4 regions of the Phyllobacterium sp. 01N428 genome follow, and region 4 is predicted to be linked to each of the others. Evidence: predicted binding sites of a transcription regulator. Region 4 holds the regulator's gene; each other region holds the start of a gene.
The links. The regulator LexA, encoded in region 4, represses DNA repair genes until DNA is damaged. The targets are predictions, from matches to a motif close to TGTTCNNNNTGTGTTCNG.
Positions count from the first base shown of each region.

Region 1 (7,895 bases), on a different contig from region 4:
TGAGGTTATGATTGTCACGAAACAGGATTATGTCAACAAGAGCGATGGCAAGCGGCTGTCCCGGCGGGCACCCCACCTAAGGGGCTCGGCAAAGTCAGAGACCAACTTGCGTCACAAATTCACTTCCGCCACCAAGACACGACAAGTCCTCAACCGACAGGGCTCGATAAACTCGCTGTTGATGACAAGGTGCGGCAAACGCGTCGCAACAACTCGCGCAGCAAATTCCTTTCCACCGCCAAGACACGGCCAAGTTCATAACCAACAGGGCCGGGCGACCGCTGCCGCCTACAGGCTCCGCCAGGCGTCGGCCAGCGCTCACCAGTTCGCTGTCGCAACCAAAATTAGGCCAAGTCCCCAACCAACAGGGCCGGGCGACGCGCTGCCGCCTACAGGGCTCGGCCAGCGCTCCGCAGCTCGCTGTCGCAAGTGCGCAACCGACAGCGCTCGGTAACTCGCGGCCCCTAACAAGGCGTAAAGTCGTCTGCCCGCAAGGGCGCTGCAAAATCGCTGCGACCAGGCACGGGAAACTCATCTACCACAAGAAAAAGGCAGCCATGGGGGGACTTCCATGGCTGCCTGTCTTTTTGCCCGTAACCAGCGAAGGAGCTGCTCGAGCGCATTAGTCCTGCGGTTGCCTGGCCCGACAAAAGTTCGGGCACGTGCCTCAAGAAAGGAATGGCCTACGCACCATTCTATCCCTGATCCTCCCGAAATTTCGGCTTTATGTGCAGGGAGGGTTTGCACATAAACGACTGGATACTTAAGACACCAGCAACCGCAGGATAAAGGTGGTCAACAACAGTGCATTTCGAAAACAACTACACGCTAAAATCGATTTCTTTATAGCCGGGGGAATTGTTCGAAACAATTAGACATTAGTCTAATATGCTGTAAATAAAGGGCTTTTCACGGCGTAGAGTGTTGTTTTTGCTCGCTCATTTTTGTTAGAACTCAAAATCCCATCTAAAGATGGCGCACTTCCTGCGGCCGCCGCTCCCAGTGGTCGTGGAGCCCATCCTGATACTCCAAAGGCGCCGCTACCAGGTCTTTGACAGGCAAATCATCGAGGCAGGCGACATTGACGCCATAGAACTTTCCCATGCTTTCCATCTCGCCCTGACCGAACGGTTTCATGCCGCATGTGTCGCAAAAGAAATGGGTAATTGCGCCGCCGCCAAAACGATACGCGGTCAATTTTTCTGACCCCGTCACGACACGGAGCTCATCGCCGCCGACGATCACCTTCCAGAAACGGCCTTTGGCGCAGACCGAACAATTGCACCTGCTGGTGCCTTGAGTGAGGTCGATGTCGGCCTCGAAACGAACCGCTCCGCAATGACAGCTCCCATGATAGGTCTTTCGCATCGTTCACTCCCGCGTTATAAATTACCAAGGAGTTAAATAACCTAAAGGTTCACTATTGGTCAAGTTCAGGCGCTCTTTTTCGTCACAGTTTCTCCACGGAATTTGCCAGTTCGGATCGCAGCTTTCGCCACGCGTGAATCGCGCAGTCGGTTTGTAAGACATGGAGATATGAAATGAGTGGTTCTATTACCCGCCGCGGAACATTGCTCGGATCGATGCTGGCGATACCGGCATTGGCGTTGCCGAGGGCTTTGGCCTATGCCGCGCCGGCCGAAAGGGTTGATCTCGATGCGGCGTTCAAGGGGCTCGGGGAAAAGACCGGTGCACGCCTTGGGGTTGCAGCGCTCGACACGGCGAGCGACAGCAAGATCGAATACCGCGCGCATGAGCGCTTCGCGATGTGCAGCACGTTCAAGTTCCTGGCCGCGGCCGCGGTACTGGCGAAAGTCGACCGCAAGGAAGAAAAACTCGATCGGGTCATTAAATACGGCAAGGGCGACCTTGTTGCCGGCTCGCCCGCCACGGGAAAGCATGTCGACGAGGGCATGACCCTTGCTGCACTCTGCGAAGCTGCGATCACGTTGAGCGACAATACCGCCGGCAATCTTTTGCTGGACAATCTCGGCGGGCCGAAGGGTCTGACACAATATGCGCGCAGCCTCGGCGATGCGACGTTTCGACTGGACCGGCGCGAGACGGAACTGAACGAGGCGGCGCCCGGCGATCCGCGTGACACGATCACGCCGGCGCACATTTTGAAAGACCTGCAGAAGACGGTTCTCGGCAACGCGCTGGCGAAATCCTCACGCGATCAGCTCATCGAGTGGCTGCTTGCGAACAAGACCGGCGACAAACGTCTGCGCGGCGGCTTGCCCAAGGGCTGGAGCGTCGGCGACAAAACCGGTACCAGCGACAGCGGCATGGCCAATGACATCGCGGTAATCTGGCCGCCAAGCCGCAAGCCGATCCTGCTGGCTGTCTATCTTTACGATCCGAAGGGAACTGCGGATAGCCGGAATGAAATTCACCGGAAGGTGGCAAGCCTGGTCGCTGAGAACATCTGAGATTTGCCGGGCGGCGATTCGAACCGCGGTTAAGCAGAACCCGGGCCGAGTGGTTCGCAGCTGTCGTCAGGCGCAAGTGCTGCACAGTTCATACGGCGGTTGCCCTCGGCGGTCCCCCACTTCCGTCATCTAAGGGTCGTGTGCACTGCGTCGCCTCGGGCCGTTCTCGTTTCCGCCATCCTTGGGCCCCCTCACTGTCCTCACTTGCGTCATCCTCGGGCCCTTGTCCCGAGGATCCATCGTCGACGCTGTCTGCCCACGAAGAAAGGATGGCCCTCCGGCATGAACGCTGTTCGCGCCGCGAAGGGAAGAGTGGGTCCTCGGGTCTAACGCCCGAGGATGACGGCGGAGAGGGTGGATGATGGGAATTTATGCGAGGACTGCCGCCACTCAGCCATCGAAGTCCGCTCTTCGACTCCGTCCTATGGACGGGGAAGTGCAGACGGCGGACTGACCCAGTACCGCCACCGGTGGCCGTGCTCACTTACGCCAATACACGGTGGAGCGGGTGGATAATGTAAACGCATCGAAGGAGTGCCGCCACCCCCAAGGGGTCTGCCTACCCCACCCGGCCTCTACTGGCGCGTCAGGCTCTCGCTCTTGCAGATGAGGCCGCCCATGACACAGCCTGAAAGCGAAAGGGTTGCCCCGGTTGCCGTCGCCTTGCCATTATAGGTCTTGCCCTCATCGAGCTTGTTGACCGTGCCCTTGTAGGAACCGCTCTTGCCGGACATCGAGCCGATCGACTTTCCCTTGTATTCGCCGGTCATCACCGTGCCGCAATAGGTATCTGTCCCACAGGACGAATATTGAATGATGGTGCCGTTTGGCCGCTTCCACGATCCGACGATCGCTTCTTCTGCAAGGGTAGGGCCAGCCATAAGGACAAGGCCGGTGCAGGCCAAAACTATATTGCGTTTCATGAATTTCCTCCCGATATAAGGCGATCTCTCCAGCATCGCCTTTCTTACGCAAACGTAAACGTAATTCAAAAAATCGGGGAAAGAAAGCAGCCCCAGCCCAAAATCCGCCTGTTTTCAAGTAGCGTGGGCGGGGGTGAATTGCCGACGTTCAGATTCGCAAACCGCGCGTTTGGTTATCAAACTCTTCAGGCCGGAAAATCCGATTTTAGGCAAATTTGCGGCAAATGCCTGCAATTGCTGGCGTGCTATATTTAATGAATTGCGAAGTTTACGAGTTGTTTTTGTTTTGTTTGTGGGCGGTTAATCATGGCTTTTAACAGCAATTTCAAGCCTATCGTTCATTCTCGAAAGCATCGAAAGAGCACGCCGAAACAAACAAATGGCGGTTCTCAGAAGTCTAACAGGGCTTTTCGTTCGACGCGAATTTGTTTCAACAAGGGGTTTGACTGAAATGGCACGCTTTGATCTTCAGACTGTCGAAACCGGTGACGCCGGTGGCTCCGCCCAGACCGACATCCTCTTCGAAATGGGCATTATGTATGCGACCGGTCGCGATTGCGCCATCGACCTGGTGGCCGCGCACAAATGGTTCAACATTGCCGCCATCAAGGGGTGCGATCGCGCCGCGGAACTGCGGGCCGAACTTGGCAAGACAATGTCCAAGATTGATCTCGCAACCGCCCTGCGCGAAGCCCGCGAATGGATGACGACACACTGATCTGTCGGAATGGACCACAACCTTAGCGTGTAGAAAATTCTCGTCTGCACCCTATGGCTAGATTGCCAGCCGTGGATGGACACAAGATTGTGATTACAGTATAAGTTACCCATACTGCTACGCTACAACTATAGGTATTGTATTTATTGCAACCACGGCGGACGGACATTCATGGATGAACTCGAAGAATTGCTCGCTAGGCTCACGGCTGCCCAAAGGCAGCTGATAACGAGCTCAGCCAAGACCAAGACATTTCCTGACAACAATACTTTGCAGAAGATCGCAACGCTGGCCCTCAACATTTCATCGGTCGAGACCATGATTGTTGAGACGCAAGGCCGCGCGCAGTTGGCAAGGCTGGCCAAGGCAAACGATTAGAGCACGTCTTGTTTAGATAGTATCGGTCTGCCGGGGGAAATCACGGAAACAAACCGGCCGCCGGGACGGCCGGGTTATCCGCAACGGATCGATCAGACGCCAGCCGGGCCGACGCGCGATGCTTCAAAAAGGAACCAATGGCGCCGCTCGGACTCGTCAATATAGTTCTCGATGATGCTGGTCGTGGCGCTGTCATTATATTCGCTGCAAAGCTCATGCACCTGGCGCAGATAGCCGATGAAGCTCTTTGTATCGTCGCGCAGCTCGGCGATCATGTCTTCAGGCGTTACGAAGTTCGCGTCATTGTCGAGAAGGCGCTGTTTCGACGAAATCTGCCCGATGGACTTGAGCGTGGTGCCGCCGATCTTGCGGACGCGTTCGGCAAGAACGTCGGTCATGGCGAAGATCTGTTCGCCTTGCTCGTCGAGCATCAGATGATAGTCGCGAAAATGCGGGCCGCTCATGTGCCAGTGAAAATTCTTGGTTTTCATGTAAAGCGCGAATGTATCGGCAAGCAGCGCATTGACGGCGGCGGAAATATCGCGCGTCGCCTTTTCCCCAAGGTCGGTAGGGGTGGCGAGGGGCGCGCGCTTGATCGTCTGGAGGGATTTTGTGGCCATAGGTAATCTCCTGAATTAAAGGCGGGAACATAGCCCGGCGCCCGCTGCTGCGGGCCCCGCGCCACTTTCGTAGCATGCCGAAGGCGTGCTTGCTGCCTCAAATCTTTGAAGAATCATTGCCCGCGTCTTCAAACCGCACGAGCGACGACTTCTCTTTGACCTGCGTGCCTTCGCTGGCAATTTCGGCGATCCTGCCATCATGCGGTGCGGTAATCGAATGCTCCATCTTCATGGCTTCGAGCACGAGCAAAACCTGCCCCTTCTTGACCTGATCGCCCGCCGTAAAGCGCACAGATTTCACGAGACCCGGCATTGGCGCGGCAAGGCGATCGCCTCCACCGCCTGCCGCTTCGGCAAGGAGGAAGGGGTCGGCAACGCAGAACGTCGCCGCGGCGCCCTTGGCAAGCACCGCGACTCCATGTGGTATCGTCATGGCCTTGGCATGCAGATTGATGCCCTTGCCGGTGACATGCCACGTGGCCGGTCCATGGCGAACGCGCAGTTCCTGCGTACCGGCGGGACTGGAAATCCCGTATCGCTCATCGCCGAGAACCGACACCTCGTAACGGGTGATCGCTCCGTTTTCCTCAAGCATCACAGGATAGGCGAGGGCCGCATGATGGCTGTAACCGCGCAAGGCGGTCCAGGGATCGGTGGAAACCGGGCGCTTGAGCAGGCCGCTTGCAAAGAGGATGGCGAGTTCCTTCGCCCCTGCTTCAATCGCGACTGGCGCGATAAGCCCGGCAAGATCGCGGTCGATCAGCCCCGTATCGACATCGCCTGCGGCAAATCCAGGATGCCGCACCAGCGCCGCGAGAAAGGCCGTGTTCGTGACCGTCCCGGCGACTTCCGTCTCGCCCAGCGCGTTTTGTATCGCGCGGAGCGCGGCAGCCCGATCCGCGCCGTGAACCACAAGCTTGGCGATCATCGGATCGTAGAACGGCGAAATCTCGTCGCCGCTGCGAACCCCGGTCTCGACCCGTACCGCGCCGTCCTTGACGCCATTGGGGAAGGCGAGGTGATAAAGCGTCCCGGTGGCAGGCAGGAAGCTCTTTGCCGGATCCTCCGCATAGAGGCGAACCTCGATGGAATGGCCGTTGAGAGGGATATTCGCTTGAGCCAATGGCAGCTTCTCGCCGGCAGCCACACGCAATTGCCATTCCACAAGGTCGAGACCTGTGACCATTTCCGTCACGGGATGTTCGACCTGAAGGCGCGTGTTCATCTCCATGAACCAGAAGCGGTCCGGCCGCAGGCCTTCCGTTGCGTCGACGATGAACTCAATCGTACCTGCGCCGGAATACTTGATCGCCTGCGCCGCCTTGACTGCGGCGCCGGTCATGGCCTCGCGCATTTCCGCGGTTATCCCCGGGGCAGGAGCCTCCTCGATCACTTTTTGATGCCGGCGTTGCAGCGAGCAATCGCGCTCGTAAAGGTGAACGGCATTGCCATGATTGTCGCCGAAGACCTGCACTTCGATATGCCGGGGCTTCGCGATGTACTTTTCGACGAGAACCCGGTCATCGCCGAAGGCACTCTTGGCCTCGCGGCGGGCGCTACCGAGGGCTTCGGCGAAGTCGTCGGGACTGTCGACCTTGCGCATGCCCTTGCCGCCACCGCCAGCGCGGGCCTTGATCAGCACCGGATAGCCGATTTCGCGGGCTTTGGATGCGAGCACGACGAGTTCCTGTGCCTCGCCATGATAGCCCGGAACGACGGGAACGCCGGCCTTTTCCATCAGCCGCTTCGCCGCGTCCTTCAGACCCATCGCGCGGATCGAATCCGCCGACGGTCCGATGAAGACGAGGCCGGCCTTGACCACGGCATCGACGAACCCAGGATTTTCCGAAAGGAAACCGTAGCCGGGGTGGATTGCTTCGGCTCCCGTATCGAGCGCCGCCTTGATGATGTGGTCGGCGCGAAGATAACTATCGGTGACCGGCGCCGGACCGATATTGACGGCCTCATCGGCCATGCTGACATGCAGCGCATGGGCGTCCGCATCGGAATAGACGGCCACCGTACTTATGCCGAGCTTCTGCGCCGTGCGAATGACACGGCAGGCGATCTCACCGCGATTGGCGATCAGGATTTTGGAGAACATTTTCGTCATGGTCTTTTTCCCCTACATCCTGAACACGCCGAAGCGGGTTTCTTCCACCGGCGCGTTCAGCGCGGCAGAGAGCGACAGCGCCAACACATCGCGGCTCTTGGCGGGGTCGATGATCCCGTCATCCCAAAGCCGCGCCGACGAATAGAGTGGGTGGCCCTCGCGCTCATATTTTTCGAGAATCGGCGCGCGGAACGCAGCCTCTTCAGCCGTGGTCCATTCACCGCCCTTGCGTTCGATGCCTTCGCGCTTGACCAGGGCAAGCACGGTGGCGGCCTGTTCGCCCCCCATCACTGAAATGCGGGCGTTCGGCCACATCCACAGGAAGCGCGGCGAAAAGGCCCGTCCGCACATGCCGTAATTGCCGGCGCCGAACGAGCCGCCGACAATCATCGTGACCTTGGGGACCCGCGCCGTCGCAACGGCCGTAACGAGCTTGGCTCCGTCCTTGGCAATGCCGCGCGCCTCGTAGGAGCGGCCGACCATGAAGCCTGTGATATTTTGCAGGAAGACGAGGGGAATGCCGCGCTGGGTGCACAGCTCGATAAAATGCGTACCCTTGAGTGCGCTTTCCGAAAAGAGCACGCCATTATTGGCGATGATGCCGACAGGCATGCCGTAGAGATGGGCAAAGCCCGTGACCAGCGTCGTGCCGTAGTTCTGCTTGAACTCGTCGAACTCAGAGCAGTCAACGATGCGGGCGATCAGTTCGCG
Region 1 is NZ_JBFTRH010000001.1:1,440,771-1,448,665, forward strand. Features, by position in the region: gene AC1DNI_RS07035 (GFA family protein) at 967-1,368, opposite strand; gene bla (class A beta-lactamase) at 1,542-2,432, shown strand; gene AC1DNI_RS07045 (DUF2147 domain-containing protein) at 3,008-3,355, opposite strand; gene AC1DNI_RS07050 (sel1 repeat family protein) at 3,807-4,073, shown strand; gene AC1DNI_RS07055 (hypothetical protein) at 4,245-4,451, shown strand; gene AC1DNI_RS07060 (Dps family protein) at 4,544-5,071, opposite strand; gene AC1DNI_RS07065 (acetyl-CoA carboxylase biotin carboxylase subunit) at 5,169-7,175, opposite strand; gene AC1DNI_RS07070 (carboxyl transferase domain-containing protein) at 7,197-7,895, opposite strand, start outside.
Region 1: the regulator LexA is predicted to act here: its motif matches at 3,632-3,649, upstream of AC1DNI_RS07050 (sel1 repeat family protein).

Region 2 (7,895 bases), on a different contig from region 4:
ATTCATCTGCGTTATTGTCCCGGTTTACGATTAATTGAACCCTATGTAGTCGGCTATGGTAAAGACGGCCGGTTGCTTCTAAAGGCTTTTCAACCAGGCGGCGCATCCCACTTAGGAGAGAGACCGGACTGGAAGCTTTTTCTTCTTGAGACATGCTCTCGCATTAAATTGACGGATTCGTCTTTTTCATCCCCACGGTCCGATTACATCCGTATTGACAATGCCATGAGGGGCGGAATTATTGCGCGCCTTTAATAGCCCCCAGTCTCTCGATAGCAACAAATTCAGCGAGGGATTCATCGGCTTTGCACTCTGGGGTCACTCCGATGAAGTCGTGCAATTACCTCTTGGCGTCTGCTTGTGATTTTGGCCTCATGGTAGAGCTTTCGCAATTGTACGATTTGAGAAGTAATCAAAATGGCAGCATTAATGTTTGCCATTTACCGCTACCTGTTTCGTTATACCTGAACTGTCCGACTCGCATTGCATATCTATCGAGCAGTTCGCTAAATCACATCCTTGAAAAACATCCCGACATACAAATGATGGACTTGCTCTGCCTACCCTGGATGTTGAAACGGGGTATCTGGCTCCCCGACAAGAAAAACTTTGCTTCGGTCCTGTACAGAGACCCTGAAACAAGCCGCCTCTTCAAAGGCGCAGTGAAGGTCGTCGCTAAATACGAAGCATATATTTCGACGTTCCATCGGTGTAAGGCAACTCAATGGGATTCGTTGCTGAAGCGAAACACGCCGATTTGTGGGCTTTAGGGGTGGGTGGACCTAAGAGGCCACCCACCCCTAATTAGCGCGGTAGGGCCTGCAATGAACCCTACAAAATACTCCCGTCAAAAGACGGTGTTACGGCATGCAGAATTTCACCGTGTCACACGCTCCCAAATACCTAACAGGCAGGCACGCGCGAATCATATCAAAATCGATTCCTCATGGGAATCCCCGCAATTCACAAGCGTAGATGGGGACATCATGCCCATCTTTGCCTGCTTTTCCACAAGGTGGCCCTATTCGTTTGAGCCCAGTATCAACGTTTTTCTTTAACCAGAAGTATTCGGGCATTTGGTGCCGAGCGAGGAGGGTGATTGATCTCCACGCGGGATCGGCGCACCTTTAAACACGAAGTTGCATCAGTCATATGGGCACCGCTGCATGCACATACCGCGTTCACTTAATGTTCTTGTGATGTGGAATGAAATGTGCTGATGTTGCGTCATTGCACTTAGCTCTTTTCATGCCCGCATTTTCAAGGACGAAATCATGGTCACCCGCGTTCGGACGGTCGCCTTCCAGGGTATCGATGCGCAGCCCGTCGATGTGCAGGTCATGATCGCGCCCGGCAAGATGGGCATGCATATTGTCGGCCTTCCGGATAAGGCTGTCGCGGAAAGCCGTGAGCGCGTCCAAGCCGCCTTGCATGCATCCGGGTTATCGATGCCGGTCAAGAAGGTGACCGTCAATCTCGCGCCCGCGGACCTTCCTAAAGAAGGCAGCCACTACGATCTTCCCATCGCCGTGGGGTTGATGGCCGGGCTCGGCGCCATCCCCGCCGATGTCTTGCAATCCTATGTCGTGCTTGGCGAACTCTCGCTCGACGGCACGATCACGCATGTGGCGGGGGTTCTCCCCGCAGCCATCGCCGCCAACCGCCAGGACAGGGGCCTGATATGCCCGGCCCCGTGTGGACCTGAGGCTGCCTGGGCAGGACCCGAGATCGATATCCTTGCGCCGCGCAGCCTCATTGCTCTCGCCAACCATTTTCGCGGCACGCAGGTTCTCTCCCGGCCCGAGCCGGCCATGCAGACGAGCGCGACCGGCCTGCCCGATCTTGCCGACATCCGCGGACAGGAAAGCGCCCGGCGCGCACTCGAAGTCGCGGCGGCTGGCGGGCACAATCTCCTTATGGCCGGGCCGCCTGGTTCCGGCAAATCCATGCTGGCGCAACGGCTCCCCTCGATCCTGCCGCCGCTTCTGCCGCGCGAATTGCTGGACGTGTCGATGATCGCGTCGATCGCCGGCGAACTTCTCGGCGGCAAGCTTACCGACCGGCGTCCGTTCCGCGCGCCGCATCACTCAGCCTCGATGGCGGCGATGGTCGGAGGCGGCATCCGTGCCCGGCCCGGTGAGGTCTCGCTCGCCCATCACGGCGTTCTCTTCCTCGATGAGTTCCCGGAATTCACGCCGCAGGTCCTCGATTCGCTGCGCCAGCCGCTGGAGACCGGCGAATGTCTGATCGCCCGCGCCAACCACCGCATCGTCTATCCGGCCCAGATCCAGCTGGTGGCGGCGATGAATCCCTGCCGTTGCGGCATGGCGGGCGAGCCCGGTCATCAATGTGCGCGTGGCCCGCGCTGCCGCCAGGACTATCAGGCACGTCTTTCCGGGCCGCTGCTCGACCGCATCGACATCAGGATCGACGTTCCTTCCGTGAGCGCGAGCGACCTCATCCGCCCGGCTGCGTCGGAAGCGAGCGTCACGGTGGCGGCGCGGGTCGCACGGGCGCGCGCCGTTCAAAAGCGGCGCTACGAAGAACTCGGCGCTCCCTCGATCACGACGAATGCGCATTCCTCCGTCGCCCTTATCGAAAAGGTCGCCGCACCCGATGCTTCCGGCATGGCGCTGCTGCATCAGGCAAGCGAGCAGATGCGATTCTCGGCCCGTGCCTATCACCGTGTGCTGAAGGTTGCGCGCACGCTGGCCGATCTCGACGGCCAGGATACGGTGGGGCGCATTCACCTTGCCGAAGCAATCTCCTATCGCATGACGACCGACAGGATGGGCGAGCCAGCGTAAGATCAGGGCAGAATGGCCGAGGGTGGCCAGGAAGCATCATGCCTGCGTCTGCACGAAAGATGCGGAAACGTTTATCAGGCGCGACCGTCCCGCCTGTCTGGTGCGAGAATCCTAGGTTAAGGACGGCGCAAATGAAAACTGCCGGACCCTTCGATCCGGCAGTTCGAGTTTCGTGGTCTCTCCCGATTACTGGACGGAACCGACGAGGATGTTGGACGGAGCTTCGATGCTGACCCAGCGCCCGGTATTGTTGGTCGCCTGGCGCTTCAGGTAGGTGTACTCGGTCTCCGACCAGTTCTTCACACCGTCAACCAGGTTATCGAGAACGAAATCACCCTTGTCGGTGCGCACGGTCAGGACCGCATGACCCTCGCCGTCAGGCTTGCGGACAACGGTGATCAGCAGATTGGCGGGCGAGATGCCGTGCTGCATCAGGTCGCGGCGCTTCAGGAGCACATAGTCTTCGCAATCGCCGACCTTGTCCGGATAGGCCCAGTATTCCTCGACCCCGTAAATTTCCTTGTCGGTGAGCGGTTTGATCTTCTGGTTCACGTCGCTGTTGACGTTGACGATCAACTGCCAGAAATCGTGGCTCATCTTTTCGGGCATGATATTGCGGCTACGGATCGAGCATTCTTCCGGCATACGCTTGCACAACTCGTAATGACCGATTGGTTGTGAGGTGAGGCCACCGGTGGTCATGAACGCTTCAGACGCCGAGGCGGAGTTTGCCCCAAATGCGGCCGTGAAGAGCGCTGCCGCGATCCCCATCGACTTCAAAACCCGCCCAATTCCGAACATGCCCTACTCCACACCAGCAGCCTTCGTTAACAAAACGTTAATGGCCGGACGGGACATGAGTCAATCACAATGGCGCCACGGTCTTGCCATTGTTAATATATGGTTAAAATTTGAGAAGCCGCCTATCCCCACGTTCGATTGATATGCGCAGACGTGGAATTGCTGCGAAACTCTATGGCTTGCAAAGCACCATACCTGGTGGGCAAAGGCCAATGCCGCTGCTCAACGCACTGAAAACAAACGATTATTGCTGGCGATCTTTCCGTGGAACAGACTAATCGATCTGTCTCACCACTGCCTGAGGCTAGACCGAAGGTTCTAGCCCGCCGCGCGCTTGCCGATCGGCGTAACGTTGCTCGTCTGGCGGTTCACGCGTGCGTGATCGTTAACGAATTTGACGATTCGTGGTGCAATTTCGGCACGGAAGCGCGAACCGTTGAACACGCCGTAGTGCCCAACCTTCGGCTGCAGGTAATGCATGCGCATCTCTTTGGGGATATTCACGCAGAGGGTCTGAGCTGCCTTGGTCTGACCTACGCCGGAGATATCGTCATTTTCGCCTTCCACCGTAAGCAGCGCCACATTGCGAATGGCGGATGGATCGACAAGGATGCCGCGGTGGGTCATCTCGCCCTTTGGCAGGGCGTGACGGACGAAGACGGTATCGACGGTCTGCAGGTAGAACTCGGCCGTCAAATCCATCACCGCCATATATTCATCGTAGAATTCGCGGTGCTTGTCTGCCGAGTCGCCATCCTCCTTCACGAGATGCATGAAGAATTCCTTGTGCGCCGTGATATGGCGGTCGAGATTCATGCTCATGAAGCCTGAAAGCTGCAGGAAACCGGGATAGACCTCACGCATAAAGCCCGCATGCGGCCAGGGAACCGACATGACGACATTGTCGCGGAACCAGTCGATGCCCTTTTCCTCGGCGAGTTTGTTGACCACCGTCGGATTCTTGCGGGTATCGATTGGCCCACCCATCAGCGTCATGCTCGAAGGCGCGAAACGGTCGCCATTGGCTTCCATGACTGAAACGGCGGCAAGCACCGGTACGGATGGCTGACATACGGCAACCACGTGCGTATCCTCGCCCAACGCATGGAACATCTCGATGACGTAATCGATATAGTCGTCAAGATCGAACTTGCCGTCAGTGAGCGAAACGGTGCGGGCGTCCACCCAATCGGTGATGTAGACCTCCGCATGCGGCAGAAGCGCTTCGACGGTGCCACGCAGCAGCGTCGCATAGTGGCCGGACATGGGCGCGACAATCAGAATCCTCGGATCGGCGGCACGCTTTGCCGGCAGGGCGCGTTTGAAATGGATGAGGTTGCAGAACGGCTTCTTCCAGACGATCTTCTCTTTGACGTCGGTCTCAACTCCGTCAACCACCGTGGTAGGCAGGCCGAATGCCGGCTTGCCGTAGGCACGGGTGGTGCGCTCGAAGAGCTCACACATCGCCGCGATGGAGCGGCCGACTACCGTCTGGGACAATGGATTGAGCGGGTTATCGTAGAACAGCTTGGTGGCATCGGCGAAAGCCCTGTAAGGCTGAAGCGCGGCATGGTTGAGTTCATAAAGTTGGTAAAACATTCCACTTTCCGATCAATCACCACAGCTGCAATTCAAGAACAATGACGCCCACATATGAAAATGTTCTTGACGGGTCAGTGACCGTAGCTGGTTTTACCGCTATTGCAATGCAACAAAGGTATGAGAGAACAGAAAAATGTTCGCAACGAAAGGCGTAGCCGCAGTTAGCCGGCTTCAGCGCCTTCAACCAGCAGCATCTCACCCTCGGCAACTGTCAGGCGGATAGCCTTGGCCGCCTGGTATTCCGGTGAATTATAGCAATCGAGCGCGGCCTGGAGCGAGGGAAACTCGATGACGACGTTGCGGCCGCGCGCCTGCCCTTCGAGCACGTGATAGGCGCCGCCGCGCGCCAGGAAATTGGCGCCATATTTCTCGAACGCAGGTTTCGCTGTGGCGATATAGTCCTTGTAGCGTTCGGGGTCTTTTACATCCATCCGCGCGATCCAGTATCCCTTGGGCATTTTTCTCGCTCCCTTGATGTCCAATTATGCCTTGGCCATTTCAGCCAGAATCTCTTCCGCTGCCGCACGGCGATCGCCCGCGCCGACAATGGGGCGACTGACCACAAGGTGGCTCGCTCCGGCGCGCAGGGCGTCTGCCGGCGTCATCACACGCTTCTGATCGCCCGCGGCGGAACCTGCCGGGCGAATTCCCGGCGTGACGATGGCAAGCTTCGGGCCGACGATCTTGCGCACAGCCTCGGCCTCCGTCGCGGCGCAAACGATCCCGCCCATGCCGGCGTTGAATGCCTGTTCGGCCCGGATCAGCACCAGCGTATGCGGGTCGTGCTCATAGCCGGCATCGACGAGATCCTGCTGGTCCATCGAGGTCAGCACTGTCACGCCGAGCAAGCAAAGGTCGGATCCCCGCGCTGCCTCGACGGCGGCCCGCATGGCTTTCGGATAGGCATGCAGCGTCAGCATCGACACGCCCATCTTGACGATATTCTCAACGGCCTTCGCCACCGTGTTGTCGATGTCGAGAAGTTTCATGTCGAGAAAGACTTTCTTGCCGGAACGGGCAAGTTCGCTGGCCAGACCAAGCCCGCCGGCGAAGGCGAGCTGATAGCCGATCTTGTAGTATGAAACCGTATCGCCGAGTTCGCTGATCACCTCTTCGGCGACGTCGAGCGTCGGCACGTCAAGGCCGACGATCAGGCGCTCGCGCAAAGCCGCATCCGTCATGACAATCATCCCTTTTTCTTTGATCGCATCCCATTGGCACAGATGCCGCCGATTGAAAACAGCTATTGCTGCGAGCGGCCGCAAAACGCCGACTATGCGCGGGATTTGGCAAAGCGCGTGTGGTCGATCAACGATTGGCAGACCCGTTCCATGGACTTTGCCGTGCGCTCGTTGCGAAACGATCCGTCCTCGGCGAAGGCTTCATGCGCATGGATTACCGAGCATTGTTCCGTGATGATCTGCGTCCCGACATTCATCAGGACCGACCGCAAATGATAGAGCCCGCGTGCACCGCCGAAATTGCCCTCGGATGAAGAGCAAAGTCCGACGACCTTCCCGGAATAGGGCTTAAGCGGCTTGTCGCCATCCTTCGAAATACGGCTGACCCAGTCGATGGTATTCTTGAGAAGCGGCGGAATGGAAGAATTGTACTCGGGCGAGGCAATCAGCATGCCGTCATGAGCGGCAAAGAGCCGGCCAAGCTTCATGGCATTGTCAGGAATTCCCTTTTTCTCTTCGAGATCCTCATCCATTAACGGCAGGGGATAATCGAAAAGCGCAATAAGCGTCACATCGGCGCCGAGTTCGGCCAATGTCTTGACCGCAGCGTTTGCTACCTTCTTGCTGTAGGCACCGGTACGGTTCGACCCGGCGAACACCAGAATCTTCGGCAGCATTCAAACCCTCTATCGAAATGGCAGCGCAGGGCAATTAAGCGGAGTCAATCGACCCTGCGGTAGACCCAGAGCCGTGCCGGCGGCACGTTGCGGATAATGAAATCGAGATGCTCAATCTTGTAGTTGCCGCGCCCGGCCGGCACCGGCGAAAGCGGCCCATAGGTAATCTGGACGACGGGCCGCCCGTGCGGAATACGCCGCAGCAGATCCTCGACGATGGCAACGCGGTCACTTACGGGGAAATTCAAGAGTGGAACCGCAGAGATGACGCTGTCGAATTTCTGGTCGCGCTTCTCGCCCAGCGTGGTGTCGAGATCGAACGCATCGCCCTCGATGATGTTGACGCCAGGGAAATCCTCGCGCAGATGCTCGGCAAAATCCGACGAATATTCGACGCTATAAAGATTGGCCGGGACAACGCCGCGATTGAGAATGGCCCGGGTGATTACCCCTGTGCCGGGGCCGAGTTCGAGCACGGGAAGCCCGGAATGCGGATTGACGACGCTCGCCATGCGCCGGGCAGTGATCGAACTCGTTGGGAGAATCGAACCCACCGCCTTGGGACCGTGCATCCAACCCTTGAAGAACCGGATTTCCTCGCCGAACTTCTCGGCCAGTTTCTTCCCCAAAGGTCTCGACATGCTCATCCTCCGTCGCAGTTAGACAAGTTTATGCCGCAACACGTGACGGAAGCAAGGCCGCCAACGGGAAAAGATCCAATAAAACTACTCGCTTAGACTTTCGAAGAACTCTTTCATGCGGGCAAAGAAGCCTGACGATTGCGGGCTGTTGTCCTGCGATGAAATGCGCTCGAACTCTTCGAGCAA
Region 2 is NZ_JBFTRH010000001.1:264,083-271,977, reverse strand. Features, by position in the region: gene AC1DNI_RS01325 (YifB family Mg chelatase-like AAA ATPase) at 1,275-2,807, shown strand; gene AC1DNI_RS01320 (transglutaminase-like cysteine peptidase) at 2,994-3,608, opposite strand; gene AC1DNI_RS01315 (polyhydroxyalkanoate depolymerase) at 3,927-5,207, opposite strand; gene AC1DNI_RS01310 (DUF1330 domain-containing protein) at 5,372-5,668, opposite strand; gene pyrF (orotidine-5'-phosphate decarboxylase) at 5,693-6,391, opposite strand; gene AC1DNI_RS01300 (NADPH-dependent FMN reductase) at 6,484-7,068, opposite strand; gene pmtA (phospholipid N-methyltransferase PmtA) at 7,113-7,709, opposite strand; gene dnaJ (molecular chaperone DnaJ) at 7,794-7,895, opposite strand, start outside.
Region 2: the regulator LexA is predicted to act here: its motif matches at 1,179-1,196, upstream of AC1DNI_RS01325 (YifB family Mg chelatase-like AAA ATPase).

Region 3 (7,895 bases), on a different contig from region 4:
ATCCGCTGAGGACCGGCGCGCATTTGTCGGGCCGGTCCATTTCGCACGGTGGGTAGGCCCTGCGCTTTCAATTTTCTCAACATTTTCTTGATTGGCAGAAATACGTTTAAGGGAGGGCGACAATGACAAAAACAGCAATCGTAACGGGCGGAACACGAGGCATCGGCGCTGCCATAAGCATTGCGCTGAAGAAGGCCGGTTATAATGTTGCGGCAAACTACGCCGGCAATGACGAAGCGGCGCAGAAATTCAGCAAGGAAACCGGCATACCGGCCTACAAATGGGACGTGTCCAACTACGAGGAATGCGCAGCCGGCATAGCCAAGATCGAGGCCGATCTCGGTCCGGTCGCCGTGCTCGTCAACAATGCCGGCATCACGCGCGACGCAATGTTCCACAAGATGACGCCGGCGCAGTGGAACGACGTCATCAATACGAACCTCACGGGCCTCTTCAACATGACGCACCCGGCGTGGAACGGCATGCGTGACCGCAAATTTGGGCGGGTGATCAACATATCGTCGATCAACGGCCAGAAGGGCCAGGCAGGACAGGCCAATTATTCGGCGTCGAAGGCAGGCGATATCGGCTTCACCAAGGCGCTGGCCCAGGAGGGCGCGCGCGCCGGCATCACCGTCAACGCCATCTGCCCGGGCTATATCGGCACGGAGATGGTGCGCGCGATCGACGAGAAGGTGCTCAACGAGCGCATCATTCCGCAAATCCCTGTCGGCCGTCTCGGCGAGCCGGAAGAAGTTGCACGTTGCGTGGTGTTCCTGGCATCGGACGATGCCGGCTTCATCACCGGCTCCACGATCTCGGCGAATGGCGGGCAATATTTTAGCTGATCCTGCCAAAGAGTGTCTCGCGGTCCGCGCGAGGCACTCGTCGTTCGCAAGCCCTGAATCTTCTCCTAACGGTGATGTCGCAAATCAAAGAACAAAGCGCGAAACGACAGGGCCTTGCCTGGCCATCGCGCGATTCCAGTCGGATTCTCCGACGCAGAACACGACACGGGGCTTCCCTGTTTAGATTTATGATAACTTATTGAATTAACAGTCGTATTTTATTCAATTTGACGCCTTTAGCTCCAGCATTATCGTTAATGCAGATGCAATAGAACTGATCACCCTAGCAAAAGCCGATTCAGCATTTAGCTGGACTCGGATTGTAAAAATCTACATATTGCCGTGAACAAATCAGGAATCTCATCCTAGAGCTGATTCGTAGCTGATTCGTTCTTCTCGCGTTCTATTTCTTAATGGAAGACTCCGTGAATCGGTTCATGATTGTTTATCCGGTCGCCCCCGCATACTTTCTGTCGAACGTTGAAAGTGCTACGCGGAAAAGCATGCCCGGCTACTACTCACTCACCTGATTGGGCCTTGGTACCGGTATTGGAATGTAGTTGATGAACCTTATGCCCACCTCTGAACTTCCTCTCGTCCTGACGGGCCGTGACGTTACGGCCGTACTCGGACCGACAAATACGGGAAAGACGCATCTCGCCATCGAACGGATGCTATCGCACCAGACCGGCATGATCGGCCTGCCGCTGCGGCTGCTCGCGCGCGAGGTCTATAACCGCGTGGTGCAGCGCGTCGGTGTGGCAAACGTTGCGCTGATTACGGGCGAGGAAAAGATCAATCCGGTCGGCGCGCGCTATTCAGTCTGCACAGTGGAAGCCATGCCACGCCAGACCGACATGGATTTCGTCGCCATCGACGAGGTGCAACTGGCCAATGATCTCGAGCGCGGGCACATATTCACCGATCGCATCCTGCATCTGCGCGGACGCCAGGAAACATTGTTGCTTGGCGCCGCCACAATGCGCGGTATTCTCGAAAAGCTCCTGCGCGGCATTTCCGTCGTCACGCGGCCGCGGCTTTCCAATCTTACCTATGCGGGATCGAAGAAGATTACCCGCCTGCCGCCGCGCACCGCGGTCGTAGCCTTCGCGGCCGAGGAGGTCTATGCGATCGCCGAACTCATCCGGCGCCAGAACGGCGGCGCTGCCGTGGTGATGGGGGCCTTGAGTCCCCGAACGCGCAATGCGCAGGTCGAAATCTACCAGTCGGGCGATGTCGACTATCTGGTCGCGACCGACGCGATCGGCATGGGTCTCAATCTTGATGTCGACCATGTCGCCTTCGCCCAGGACCGGAAATTCGACGGCTATCAGTTCCGCAACCTTTCGTCGGCCGAGATCGGCCAGATTGCGGGCCGAGCCGGGCGGCACCTGCGCGACGGTACCTTTGGCGTCACGGGGGCAATTTCCGGTTTTTCCGAGGAACTGGTGCAACGCGTCGAGTCGCACACATTCGACCCGGTCAAGATATTGCAATGGCGGACGGCCCGTTTCGACTATTCGAGCATCGCGGCGCTAAAGCGCTCGATCGAGACACCCGCGCCGATCGAAGGGCTGACGCGCGCGCTCCCCGCCGTCGACCAGCAGGCGCTCGAGTTTCTTTCGGCCGATCCCGACGTTGCCCCGCTTGCCAATACGCCTGAGCGCGTGGCGCTGTTGTGGGATGCCTGCGCGCTTCCAGACTACCGCAAGATCGCGCCGGCGCAGCATGCCGACATCATCGCGTCGGTCTATACCGATCTCGTCGAATTCGGTCATGTAAACGAGAATTACATGGCCGAAGAGGTGCGCCGGGCCGATTCCACGGAGGGTGACATCGACGCTCTTTCACGCAGGATCGCCCAGATCAGAACGTGGACTTTTGTGTCGCACAGGCCCGGATGGCTGGCAGATCCGACACATTGGCAAGAAAAGACGCGTGAAATTGAGGACAGACTATCCGATGCACTGCATGAACGGTTGACGAAACGCTTCGTAGACCGCAGGACAAGCGTGCTTATGAGGCGCCTGAGAGAGAATACAATGCTAGAAGCCGAAATCAGCCCTGCCGGGGACGTCGTTGTCGAAGGGCACCATGTTGGACGCCTGGACGGATTCCGTTTCACAACGGACGCACAGGTCGAGGGAACGGATGCCAAAGCCCTCCGGGCAGCCGCGCAGAAAGCCTTGGCTGCGGAGTTCGAAAGCCGGGCGGAGCGCTTTGCCGCTTCTGCCAATGGCGACTTCGCGCTCGGCTCGGATGGAACACTGCGCTGGATAGGCGCCCCGATCGCATCGGTGGTGCCGGGCGAGCAGGCGCTCAAGCCGCGCGCCGTCCTTCTGGCGGATGAGCAATTGACGGGTCCGGCGCGCGATAAGGTTGCCGCACGCGTCGATCGATTCCTGGCCCATCATATCGAGACGGTGCTCAAGCCGCTGGTTGATCTCGCCAATGCCGACGCGCTCGTCGGTATCACCAAGGGACTTGCCTTCCAGCTCGTCGAAAATTTCGGTGTCCTGCAGCGCCGCGATGTTGCTGACGACGTTCGCGGCCTCGACCAGGACTCGCGCGCTGCGCTTCGCAGGCTCGGGGTGCGGTTCGGCGCGTACCATGTCTTCCTGCCACTGCTCTTGAAGCCGGCTCCGGCCGGCCTGTTGACGCTGCTCTGGGCGCTCAAGGAAGACGCCAAGGATCGTCCGGGTTATGGCGACGTCGTACAGGTGCTCGCAGCCGGCCGCACTTCGGTCGTCACCGATGCAAGCTTTGATCCTGCATTCTACCGCCTTGCCGGTTACCGGCTGCTTGGCCGCCGCGCGGTTCGCATCGATATTCTCGAACGGCTTGCTGATCTTATTCGCCCCGCTCTCGGCTGGAAGCCTGGAACCGGCACGCGTCCGGATGGCGCCTACGATGGAACACGCTTCGTCGTAACCCCGGCAATGATGTCGATCCTTGGCGCGACTGCCGACGACATGGAAGAGATTCTGAAGAATCTCGGCTACCGTGCAGAAGCGACCGACGCCGCAGCGGTCGCTGCCAAGCTCGTCGAGCTCGATGTGGCAGCCGCGCCCGCGCCAGAAGCGGCTCCGGCTGCGGAAGGTGGCGCGGCCGAAGCCACGGCAAAACCGGCTGCAGCCGATACTGCCGAGGCAGAGTCCGCCGCATCCGAAGATACGCCGACAGTAGATGAACCCGCTGCCGCACCGGCAGAGACCACGGTTGTAGCCAGCCCGCTAGCAGAAGTGGCGGAAACTGTCGAGACTGCACCGAGCGCCCCCGAAGAGGCGCCAAAGCCAGTTCTTTTGTGGCGGCAGGCCCGTTTCGATGGGCGCGGCAATCGCGGCAATCAGGAAAAGCGCGGCAACGCCCGTGGTGCGGAAGCCAGGGGCAACAACCAGTCCGAGCAACGCAGCCCTCGTCCGGCAAACAACGAGAATGTGCGGCCCGAGCGGAGCGAGCGCAAGGAACACTTCCGTGGCAAGGGCAAGCCCGGAGGCAATGATCGCTTCAAGAACGAAGGCGGCAAGCCCAACAATGGCAAGCCGCAACATGGCAAGCGTCCCGAGCGCGAGGAGCGGCCAGTCAAGATCGACATGGATTCGCCCTTTGCCAAGCTTCTTGCCTTGAAGGAGCAACTGAAAAAATAGGATGTCGGACCGCCAGCGCATCGACAAGTGGCTATTCTTCGCGCGGGTCGTCAAATCCCGTTCCCTCGCAGCGAAACTTGTCTCGGGCGGTGGCGTTCGCGTCAACAAGGACAAAGTCGACCAGCCGTCGCATGGCGTCAAGGCGGGCGATGTGCTGACGATTACGCTTGATCGGCGCATCCTCATTTATCGAGTGCTCGATGGCGGACAAAGACGCGGCCCGGCCGAAGAAGCGCGCACGCTCTATGAGGATATGTCGCCGCCGCCAGTGCCTAAGGGCGATGTGAGCAAACTCGACCTGCTGCCGAAACGCGACGCTGGCAGCGGGCGTCCGACAAAGCGCGAACGCCGGCAGGTGGATCGCTTGATGGATGGCACCGACGACGACCGCGAAAATTGACGGCTCAATTGCAAGTATTGACGGCCAAGTCGAAATAATCTCCACCAAAGGCCGCACAGCTAAAATATTATTCCGCAATCTGCGTTAGCAAAGGATGCTGGTTGCTTGTTGACTGGCCTGCCCGGTGCGAAGAAAGGCAGCGCGCATACTTGGATTTGCCCTTGGCCAGGTCGGATGGAGTTCGTTTCCGTGACTTAGACCTTTTACGGGGCGCGTTCTGGTGCCGCAGCCGATTTTCCCCTCTTGTCAGCCCGGCGCCAAATCGTTACCTCAACCGCTGACACACTGAGTGTGGTGTCTTCAGGAGCCTGCAAATGACTTACGTTGTGACCGATAACTGCATCCGCTGCAAATATATGGATTGCGTTGAGGTCTGTCCGGTCGATTGTTTCTATGAAGGCGAAAATATGCTCGTCATTCATCCTGACGAATGCATCGATTGCGGCGTGTGCGAACCTGAATGCCCGGCAGAAGCGATCAAGCCGGATACCGAGCCGGGCCTCGACAGCTGGCTGCAGATTAACGCGGAATATGCCGACAAGTGGCCGAATATTTCGCAGAAGCGGGATGCACCCGCCGATGCGAAGGAAATGGACGGCGTCGAAGGCAAGTTCGAAAAATTCTTTTCAGCCGAGCCCGGCGAAGGCGATTGAATCTTTCGCGAATCCCGTGTTTGCAAGACTTGATTTGCTGCAATTTTCAAGACTTGCATTCTGACTATTTTTGAGCAAGTGCAGCAAAAAGTTGATTCTAATCACTTTTCATGTTATGGTCCTTTGATATGTTGATCATTGGACGTCAATTTCGTGGCGCTAAAGCATAAATCACCAATCGGCTAGATTTATTTCGGACCTAACAGTTCAGGGTGTGGTTGTTTGTGTGCCTCAGCCCGCTGGTTTGTCCGGATTGCTTTTGCGTGAACATATTGACGGCCGACAGACCGGTAATCCGGGTCCAGTGGTTGGTTCTAGCCGGTGCGTTTTGCCGGGCGCAACAAGGAGTTATTAAGCGAATGACAGCAGTTCAGCAGAAGAAAGCCGCCCAGCGTATTGGATTTAAAACGGGTGAATTTATTGTATATCCTGCCCACGGTGTAGGCCAGATCGTAAATATTGAAGAACAGGAAGTTGCAGGCCACAAGCTCGAACTCTTCGTCATCGATTTCCAGAAAGACAAGATGCGTTTGAAGGTGCCGGTTGCCAAGGCGACTGCGATCGGCATGCGCAAGCTCTCCGAGACCGACTATGTCGATCGCGCATTGAAGGTTGTCCAGGGCCGCGCCCGCATCAAGCGCACCATGTGGTCGCGCCGCGCGCAGGAATATGATGCAAAGATCAATTCCGGCGACCTTATCTCGATTTCGGAAGTCGTGCGCGACCTTTTCCGCGCAGACAATCAGCCTGAACAGTCTTATTCGGAACGCCAGCTTTACGAAGCTGCGCTCGACCGCATGGCGCGCGAAATTTCGGCCGTCAACAAGATGTCGGAAACCGAAGCCGTCCGCCTGATCGAGGTCAACCTCGCCAAGGGCCCGAAGCGCGGTGCGAAGGCTGAAGAAGCCGATGCCGATGCTGATATCGCTGTCGAAGACGAACAGGAAGAAGCGGCATAAGCTGTTCTTTCATCGATTGTAAAAAGCCCGGCAATGCCGGGCTTTTTTATTGTTATTCGCTGATGATCTTGACCTTGTCCCCGACGGAGACGGTGCCGCCTGGCGGCAATGCATTGATCAGGCGGAAGAGATCGAGCTTGCGATCCGTCCCCATGATCTGATTGGAAAGGCTTACGAGCGTGTCGCCGGGCTTGACGGTGACGACCCGGATACGCAGCGGCTTGATGCTCGCCTTTTCCTGCGCGGTGAGCAGGCGGAAGCTCTGGATGACGGTCTGTGACGCAGGATTGAGCGCGGCGCTTCCGGCCGGCGCAGCGGTCAGGAACCGGTAGATCCGGTTGCCGGCGTTGACGACGAAGATGTCGAACTCCCAGCGGTCCGCCCGCGCCTTTGCCGTCGCTGCGGGCATGCCATTGAAAGTCGTCGCAGTGACGCTCGCATTGTCGAGCCCGGTGACCCAGCCACTGCGCATATAGTCGGTCATCGAAGGGTTGCCGGAGACCTGCGTTCCATCGAACCTGATGGCCACTTCGCCGGGGCCGGTTGCCATAACCGCATCGGCACTGTTGTCGATGACGAAGCCTTCCGGCACTGTGAAGCTCACACCAAGCAGCGGGTGAACGAAGCTGCGGCCGCGGACAAAACCCTCCTCGGGCGTATCGCCATAGAGGATGCCGTCGATGCCTTGCAGGAACGAATCGCGATCGGTGGTGCCGACGCCGGGGGCCCCAACTCGCCGGGCGTGGCCGCGGGCAAGCTCGATGCGCTGCGGCGCGGACGGGTGGCTCGCCAAGAAGTCGAGACTGGCATCCGTCGCTCCGGAAACGCTGCGGAAATCCGCATAGGAGGCCATGGATTGCAGGAAGCGAGCGGCGGCAAACGGGTCATAGCCTGCTTCGCCGATCATCTTGATGCCGATCGCATCGGCCTGCAATTCCTGGTTGCGTGAGAATTGCGCCATGCGCAGCTTGCCGCGAATGAGGGCCTCGCGGCCGGCGCTATCGTCCTGGAGGACTTCCGAAACGACGCGCCCGGCAATCTGCGCTTCCTGTTCGCGCTGCTGCCGCTCGATGCCATGGTTGGCGATGACGTGACCCATTTCGTGGGCAATGACGGCGGCAAGTTCGGCGCTGTCATTGGCAAGCGCAAGCAGGCCGCGCGTCACATAGAGATAGCCGCCGGGCAAGGCGAAAGCATTGATGTTCGGTGAGTTCAGAATGGTGATGCGGTATGTATGGGTCGGATTGTCCGACACGGTGGTCAGGTTGCCGACGACCTTCGCAACCATGCGCTCAAGCTTGGCATCCTTGTACTCGCCGCCATAGGTTGCAAGGATGCGCGGATGCTGTTCGGCACTGAGCTTTGCCAGCCGGTCGTTCTTGCTGACA
Region 3 is NZ_JBFTRH010000006.1:64,351-72,245, forward strand. Features, by position in the region: gene AC1DNI_RS15460 (acetyl-CoA C-acetyltransferase) at 1-1, shown strand, start outside; gene phbB (beta-ketoacyl-ACP reductase) at 123-848, shown strand; gene AC1DNI_RS15470 (helicase-related protein) at 1,412-4,495, shown strand; gene AC1DNI_RS15475 (RNA-binding S4 domain-containing protein) at 4,497-4,895, shown strand; gene fdxA (ferredoxin FdxA) at 5,210-5,548, shown strand; gene AC1DNI_RS15485 (CarD family transcriptional regulator) at 5,908-6,507, shown strand; gene AC1DNI_RS15490 (M48 family metalloprotease) at 6,560-7,895, opposite strand, start outside.
Region 3: the regulator LexA is predicted to act here: its motif matches at 1,237-1,254, upstream of AC1DNI_RS15470 (helicase-related protein).

Region 4 (7,895 bases):
AAAGCACGGTGAACATGGTGGTGGGGAAGCCGAGAGCCTTCAATGTAATACCCGAATAGAAGTCGACATTCGGATAAAGCTTCTTTTCGATGAAATATTCATCTGTTAGCGCGATTTTCTCGAGCTCCATGGCAACGTCGAGCAGCGGATCGTCCTTGATGCCGAGTTCGCCAAGGACTTCCTTGGTGGTCTGCTGCATGATCTTCGCGCGCGGATCGTAGTTCTTGTAGACCCGGTGGCCAAATCCCATAAGGCGGAACGGATCGTTCTTGTCCTTGGCGCGGGCGATAAACTCCGGAATGCGGTCGACCGAGCCGATTTCGCCGAGCATGTTGAGTGCGGCTTCGTTGGCGCCGCCATGGGCAGGACCCCACAGGCAGGCGATGCCTGCTGCGATACACGCAAACGGGTTTGCGCCGGAAGAGCCTGCGAGGCGCACGGTTGACGTCGACGCGTTTTGCTCATGATCCGCATGAAGAATGAAGATCCGGTCCATCGCGCGTGCAAGCACTGGATTTGGCACATAGTCTTCACAGGGCACGGCAAAGCACATGTGCAGGAAGTTGGTCGCGAAATCGAGGTTGTTGCGCGGATAAACGAATGGCTGGCCGATGTGGTACTTGTAGGCCATGGCAGCGAGGGTCGGGATCTTGGCGATCATGCGGATCGAGGCGACCATGCGCTGATGCGGATCGGAAATATCGGTCGAGTCGTGGTAGAACGCGGACAGCGCGCCGACGCAGCCGACCATGACCGCCATGGGATGCGCGTCGCGGCGGAAACCACTGAAGAAACGCGACATCTGCTCGTGCACCATCGTGTGATGCGTTACGCGGTAATCGAAATCGGCCTTCTGGCTCTTCGTCGGCAGTTCGCCGTAGAGCAGCAGATAGCAGGCTTCGAGAAAATCGCCATGCTCGGCCAGTTGCTCGATAGGATAGCCGCGGTGCAGCAGGATGCCTTCATCGCCGTCGATATAGGTTATCTGCGACTCGCAGGACGCCGTGGACGTGAAACCGGGATCATAGGTAAACGCGCCCGTGTTCTTGTAGAGTGTCCCAATGTCCACGACATCCGGTCCAATGGTCCCCTTGCGCACGGGCATTGAGAACTGGTGACCATTTAGATCGATGTTGACGTTGTTTTCAGACATTGCCGTTCCTTTCTTGCTTCAGCTTGCGCTGATCCAGCGCAAAAGCACTTGCCTCAAGCGAGGCCGTAGATCGTGAATTCCTCAGGCACGACACCGTACTCAAACGGCGCGATGTTGCAATGCAAAATTCGCCTGAAGGACGCACTTCTCATCCTTTTACCTGGTCCTTGATCCGGCCGAGGGATTCGTCCCTTCCCAGCACCTCAAGTACGTCAAAAACACCCGGAGACGTTGCTCTTCCTGTCAATGCGGCACGCAGCGGCTGTGCCACTTTGCCGAGTTTGAGCCCGGTTTTTTCGGCATAGACCCGCACTGCGGCATCGAGCGCGGACGCCGTCCAGTCATCGACCGCAGCAAGCTCGGGCAACACGCCGGCCAGCACGCCCAAACCTTCGTCATTCAGCAGTGCCGCTGCCTTGTCGTCGAGCGTCAGCGGACGATCAACGAAAAGATATTTCGCGCTGTCGGCAAGTTCGACAAGCGTCTTTGCGCGCTCCTTGAGGCCGGGCATGGCCGCCACGAGTTGCTGCCTCGTCGTATCGTTGAGCCGGGCGAGAATTGCTTCGCCGCCCTCGATCTCGGGCAGGATAGCGATCATGGCATCGACCAACGCGGCATCGTCCGTGATGCGCATATAATGGCCGTTAATTGCCTCGAGCTTCTGGAAATCGAAGCGGGAGGCACCGCGATTAATGTCTGATATCTCGAACCACTCGATCATCTGTGCGTCCGACATGATCTCGTCGTCGCCGTGGCTCCAGCCCAGGCGGACGAGATAATTGCGCAGTGCGGCGGGCAGGTAGCCCATTGCGCGATACGCCTCAACCCCGAGCGCACCGTGGCGTTTCGAAAGCTTGGCGCCATCCGCGCCGTGAATGAGTGGAATATGGCCCATAACCGGTACATCCCAACCCATGGCGTTATAAATAACGGTCTGACGCGCTGCGTTGGTCAGGTGGTCGTCACCGCGAATGATATGCGTAACGCCCATGTCGTGGTCGTCAACGACCACTGCATGCATATAGGTAGGCGTACCATCTGAGCGCAAGATGATGAAATCGTCGAGATCCTTGTTAGGGAAACGTACGTCCCCCTGCACCTGATCGTGCACGACAGTTTCGCCTTCCTGCGGCGCCTTGACCCGAATGACCGGCTTGATGCCCTCAGGTGCTTCCTTGGGATCGCGGTCGCGCCAGCGTCCGTCATAACGCGGCGGCCGGCCTTCGGCGCGGGCTTTCTCGCGCATTTCTTCAAGTTCGGCCGGCGATGCGTAGCAATAATAGGCTTTGCCCTTGGTAACGAGATCCTCGGCGACCTCGCGGTGGCGACCGGCGCGGGCGTATTGGGACACTGCCTCGCCATCCCAATCGAGGCCGAGCCACGTCAAACCGTCGAGGATGGCGGTTACCGCCGCCTCCGACGAACGTTCGCGATCCGTATCCTCGATCCGCAGCAGCATCTTGCCACCCGTATGCTTTGCATAGAGCCAGTTGAACAGTGCCGTGCGGGCACCGCCAATGTGGAGGTAGCCGGTAGGGGATGGGGCAAAACGTGTAACGACAGGGGACGACATGGGAGCTCCAGGGACGCGTCGCACTATCAGACGAACGTCCAATCGAATTGATCTGGCGTTCATGTAGCATAGCACCGCTGAGGTGCAAGGGTATTGGTGCTTGGGGGCAAATGGAGGAGCCGCAGACCAGATCAAAAATCGATGAGCGGCTATTCTTTTTCAGTGCTCACGACACTGAGAACGCCGTTGTGACCTATCCAGGCACAGCAACGGGCGTTCTGGGCCGAGGGACCGAACTCTCTGCGGGTAGGCGACCCATGGCGATTGCCATGGCGGCGACGAGGCGCGCCTTCATCAAAGCGCCGACGCTTTTTAGCCAGGAGATCGAGTGCGGCACGCTGTTTTTGTTTCTCCCGGTGTGTTGCGGCATCGGCGCCATCATCTATTTCGGCGTATCTGCGGAGCCGAGACTGAGCGCCATTTTGTTCGGGCTGACCCTGCTTGTCGGGCTGATGCAGCTCGCACACGCCCGTCCGAGGACCAGACTGGCGCTCGCCTTTGCGGTTGCCGTTGTCGCGGGAATGGTCGCCGGCAAGCTCGAAACCATGCGTGCGGATACGAGGATGCTGGGGTCGGAGATTACCACCCGTTTGACCGGGCGCGTCGTGACCATGGCCCGAGACGCAAGAGGCGGGTGGCGCGTCACCCTCGATATTGTTGCAACCGAGCGGCCGACGCTCCGCTATTCGCCGCAACGGGTTGTCGTGTCGGCGCGATCAGTGCCTGCTGGAACGAAGATCGGAGCGGGACTGCAGGGCCTCGTCCACCTGCGGCCGCAGCGAGGTCCGGTACGGCCCGGCAATTACGATTTTGCATTCAATAATTACTATAAGGGCATAGGCGCCAACGGTTTTTTCCTCGGAAAACCTCAACTCGCCGCAGTGCCGGCCGATGAGGCGCTTGCGTCTCAAGCCTGGCAGACGGTGGCCAATATCCGCCAACAACTTACCCAGCGCGTGCTTTCCCGTATCAAGGGGGAGCCGGGCGATATTGCGGCTTCGCTGATTACCGGCCAGCGCGACGGCATTAGCGAGGCGACGAACGATGCAATGCGACTGAGCGGCCTTTCGCATATTCTTTCGATTTCCGGTTTTCACATGGCGCTGGTCGCCGGTATCATCGTCGGCTCGCTTCGCGCCAGCATGGCCCTCTTTCCCGGATTTGCCGCCCGCTATCCGATGAAAAAACTGGCGGCATTCGTCGCCCTTGCCGGTTCCGGCTTCTATCTTCTACTGTCCGGCGCCGATGTCGCGGCGCAGCGCAGTTTCGTGATGCTGGCGGTGATGCTCATTGCCATGATGGCCGATCGCGCGGCAATCTCCATGCGCAATCTCGCCATCGGCGCTTTGATAACGATAGCGCTGCTGCCGCATGAAATTCTGGGGCCGAGTTTCCAGATGTCATATTCGGCGACAGGCGCGCTCATCGCATATTACGGATGGAGATCGCGCCGGAAGGACAGGTCAACCGGACGAAAGGCGAGGGACTTCTTCTGCGTTTGCCGATGATGGCGGCAAGCCATGTCGGCGCCATCGCCATGACGTCGTTGGTTGCCGGGACGGCGAGCTCGATCTTCGCCGCCTACCATTTCAACAACACAGCGCCGCTCGGGCTTGTGGGCAACGCGCTGGCGCTGCCCGTTGTCTCGATCTTTGTGATGCCGTTTGCGGTGCTTGCTGTTCTTGCGATGCCATTTGATCTCGATTGGCTGCCGTTTGCGGTCATGGAACACGGCATCGAATGGGTCATTGCGATCGCGAAGATCGTCAGCGCGCATTCGCCAAGCGGCAGTTTGGGATCAATGCCGCAAACGAGCCTGCTTTTGATGACCGCGGGACTGGTCCTGCTTATGTTGCTGACAACACGGCTGCGGCTCGTCGGATTCGCGGTGATGGCCCTAGCGATAGTACCGCTCCTCTCGGCACGTCCGCCGGATATAGTGATTGCCGAAGAGGGCAGGCTTGTCGCCTTGAGCGCCCCCGACGACGCGCTGACGGTGAACCGCGGCACGGCAAGCCGTTTCACCCTCGATAACTGGCAGCAGGGGTACGGCGCAAATCAAGTGCTCACGCCGGCAAAGAATGGTGCACCGCCGACCGACGGGCAGTTTGAGTGCGTGGACGGCGTTTGCCTAGCGAGGGAAACCGGCGGCCTGATTGTCGCCTATACGGATGATGCGACCAAAAAATCAACGGCTTGTGCCGAGGGCGATATCGTTGTCCTTGCCTTCACCGGTCCCGCTGCAACCTGCGACCCGGGGGAACTTCTTGTAATTACGGCGCAGGAGTTGGCGTTACGCGGTTCCGCAGAAATAAGGCTCGGCGATAGCAAGGTCGATTCACCCGCCGGCCTTGATGCGGCTACAATTACTTTAAAACAACTGCAGGCACGCCTCCAGTCTGCGAAAACCACCTACGCCGTAAGCTCTCCGGAGCGCCCATGGAATGCCTATCGGGTCTTTTCCCGCACCGCCCGTAATCTTGCGGAGCAAAAACCGCAACGGCGTGCTGCAAAGACCAAGCCACCGGCAGACGATCAGGAAAATCCGATACGTCAGTAACGGCGGATCAAACCGACCAGCTTGCCCTGCACGCGCACCCGATCCGGCCCGAATATGCGTGTCTCATAGGCCGGATTGGCGGCCTCGAGGGCAATCGACGCTCCCTTGCGCCGAAAGCGCTTCAAGGTTGCCTCTTCGTCATCGACCAGCGCTACCACGATTTCACCGGGATTGGCCGTGTCGCCGCGCCGGATGACGACCGTATCGCCGTCGAAGATGCCCGCCTCGATCATGGAATCGCCCTTGACCTCCAGCGCGTAGTGCTCGCCGCTGCCGATCATGTCCGGCGGCAGGCCGATCATATGGGTCTGGTTCTGGATGGCGGATATCGGCACACCAGCCGCGATCCGGCCCATGACGGGTATGTTGATGATCGTCGGCGCACCCTCATCATCCGAAGCGCGCGGCTGCGGGCGGGGCGGGGCCACGTTGCGGCCGAGGCTTCCCTCGATCACACTTGGCGAAAATTTCTTTTGCGCATTGAGGCCAGGCGCAATCGAATCCGGCAAGCGCAGAACTTCCAGCGCCCGCGCGCGGTTAGCAAGCCGGCGAATGAATCCACGTTCCTCGAGCGCCGTTATCAGCCGATGTATGCCTGATTTGGACGCAAGGTCCAATGCATCCTTCATCTCGTCAAAGGATGGAGGGATGCCGGTTTCCTTCAGGCGCTCATGGATGAAGAGCAGAAGTTCGTGTTGTTTACGCGTGAGCATCGGCGATCCTTCGAAACGGAATCGGAAAAACAAAACCAGAACAAACACTATCTGTTCCAGTTGTGTTCCACAAGTATTAATATGTCGTGTAGAAGGAGTGCGCCGATATCGAAAATCGCGGAAATGACCCCGCGCCGGTACCACAGCGACGCAAATAATGACGATGTGTCAGTACTTGCCGACGAGGTTGAAGAAAACACCACGGTCGTTGAGCGTCAGATCGCGCAGATCGTCCGAGAAATTGCCGAAATTGTAGCCGACGCCGACCTTGAAGTTATCGCCGACGTGGCGATAGACGGCGGTGAGCACACCAAGGTCCGTCGTATCCGCTTCGGCCATGTACATGACGCGCCCTTCAAGCAAGGCGTCCCATTTCTTGACGATGTGAAAATCGGTTCGAACAATGCCGAGATGCGCCGACGAAGTCTGCCAATCGGAGAATGCGTCGAGATCGTCCTGAAGCCGCTCGCGCACTTCGCCGTAGCGGAAGCCATATTTCGCGCCGACGGACAGCCAGGGAACGAGATCGTAGGTGAAATCGGCGGAAAGAATGTTGCTGCGCTGTGCTGGCCCGTATTCGTCGCCAGTTACCGCGCTGACCTGATCCTCGCCCGGAAGATCGTAAAGCCAGGTGTATTTGAAAAGGGCGTTCAGCCGGTCATTCGTGATCGGACGATAGGCATATCCAAGCGAGGCTTCGACATAGTCGCCATCCCTGAACGAACCATCACCGTTCGAGTCTGAGAGAACTGAATCGATATTGACGAGCAGCCGCCAGTTGTCGTTCGTTTTCCAGCTGAAGCCCGTTGCGAAGAGGTAGGTGTTGAGATCGCGGGTATCATCGTCGGAATCTTCGAAACGAGTCTCACCGCGAATGCGCGCGGCAATGCGATCCTCATCCTTGTAGCCGACCGACAGGGAGATCGCCTTGCGGTCGAAATCGGAACGTTCGAGATTTGTGGAGGGATCGATCGTATCGTCTTCGACTGTGCCGATCTCGAGCCCGCCATCGACCGTCCATTTGGCATCGGGCGTATAGACGACACCGTAGGTTTGGGCGAGCGAATTGCGCCTGCCGAAAAGGTCGTAATTGTTTTCAGCATAGGTCGACCAATAATCGTCAAGCTTGCGCCGCGCACCGATGACGATCGCGCCATAATCAGTCCCATCAAGATCGTAGCTACGGTCAAGGTCGAAGGCGCGATCCGGGTCGAGGCGGTAGCCGAGATAGTAACTATCCTCCGCTGTCGGCTCATAGGTGACGGCGGCGAGGGCGCCCAGCCCGGTCGCGCCATAGGAGACTTCGCCGCTCAGCCCGATCTTTTCGGTGATCTGATATTCGGCGCCGACGCCCAGACGGTCGCCGCGTTCGATGTCGCCGGATCGCGACAAAGTTCCCTGGCCGAAACCGTAATAGGTATGGTCGGCATCGGGTGCATATTCCAGACGAGCGCCGGCATCGAGCCGCGACCCGTCATAGCCGGACTTGTTCGAAGCGGTTGCCAGCGGATTGCTGAGTTCGAGATAGGTGACGCCGAACGAGGCCTTCCAGTATTCGTTCAGCTGCTTGCTGATCGCGGCAGCGCCCTTGCGCTTCGACCTGCCGCCGACGGCCTGATCGTAGAAATCATCGGTCGCTTCACCTTCCTTGAAATCGTCATAGGTGAGGTCGAGGCTCAGATCTTTCTTGATATCGATATCTGCCGAAAGTCCCCAGATCCGCTGATCCGCAGCGACCTGTTCCGAAAGGGTGGAAAAGCCCGCATCCTTTTCCTGGAAATATCCGCCGAGCGTGCCCTTGATACCACTCTTGCTGATATCCTCCAGGTCGAGCTGTGCCCGTGTGCGCCACGCCGTCGCCAGACGGCCCCGCGTGCCCGTCGTCTGCACGTCGCT
Region 4 is NZ_JBFTRH010000003.1:4,863-12,757, reverse strand. Features, by position in the region: gene gltA (citrate synthase) at 1-1,153, opposite strand, end outside; gene gltX (glutamate--tRNA ligase) at 1,302-2,726, opposite strand; gene AC1DNI_RS10090 (ComEC/Rec2 family competence protein) at 2,984-4,234, shown strand; gene AC1DNI_RS10085 (ComEC/Rec2 family competence protein) at 4,165-5,286, shown strand; gene lexA (transcriptional repressor LexA) at 5,280-5,999, opposite strand; gene AC1DNI_RS10075 (TonB-dependent receptor) at 6,168-7,895, opposite strand, start outside.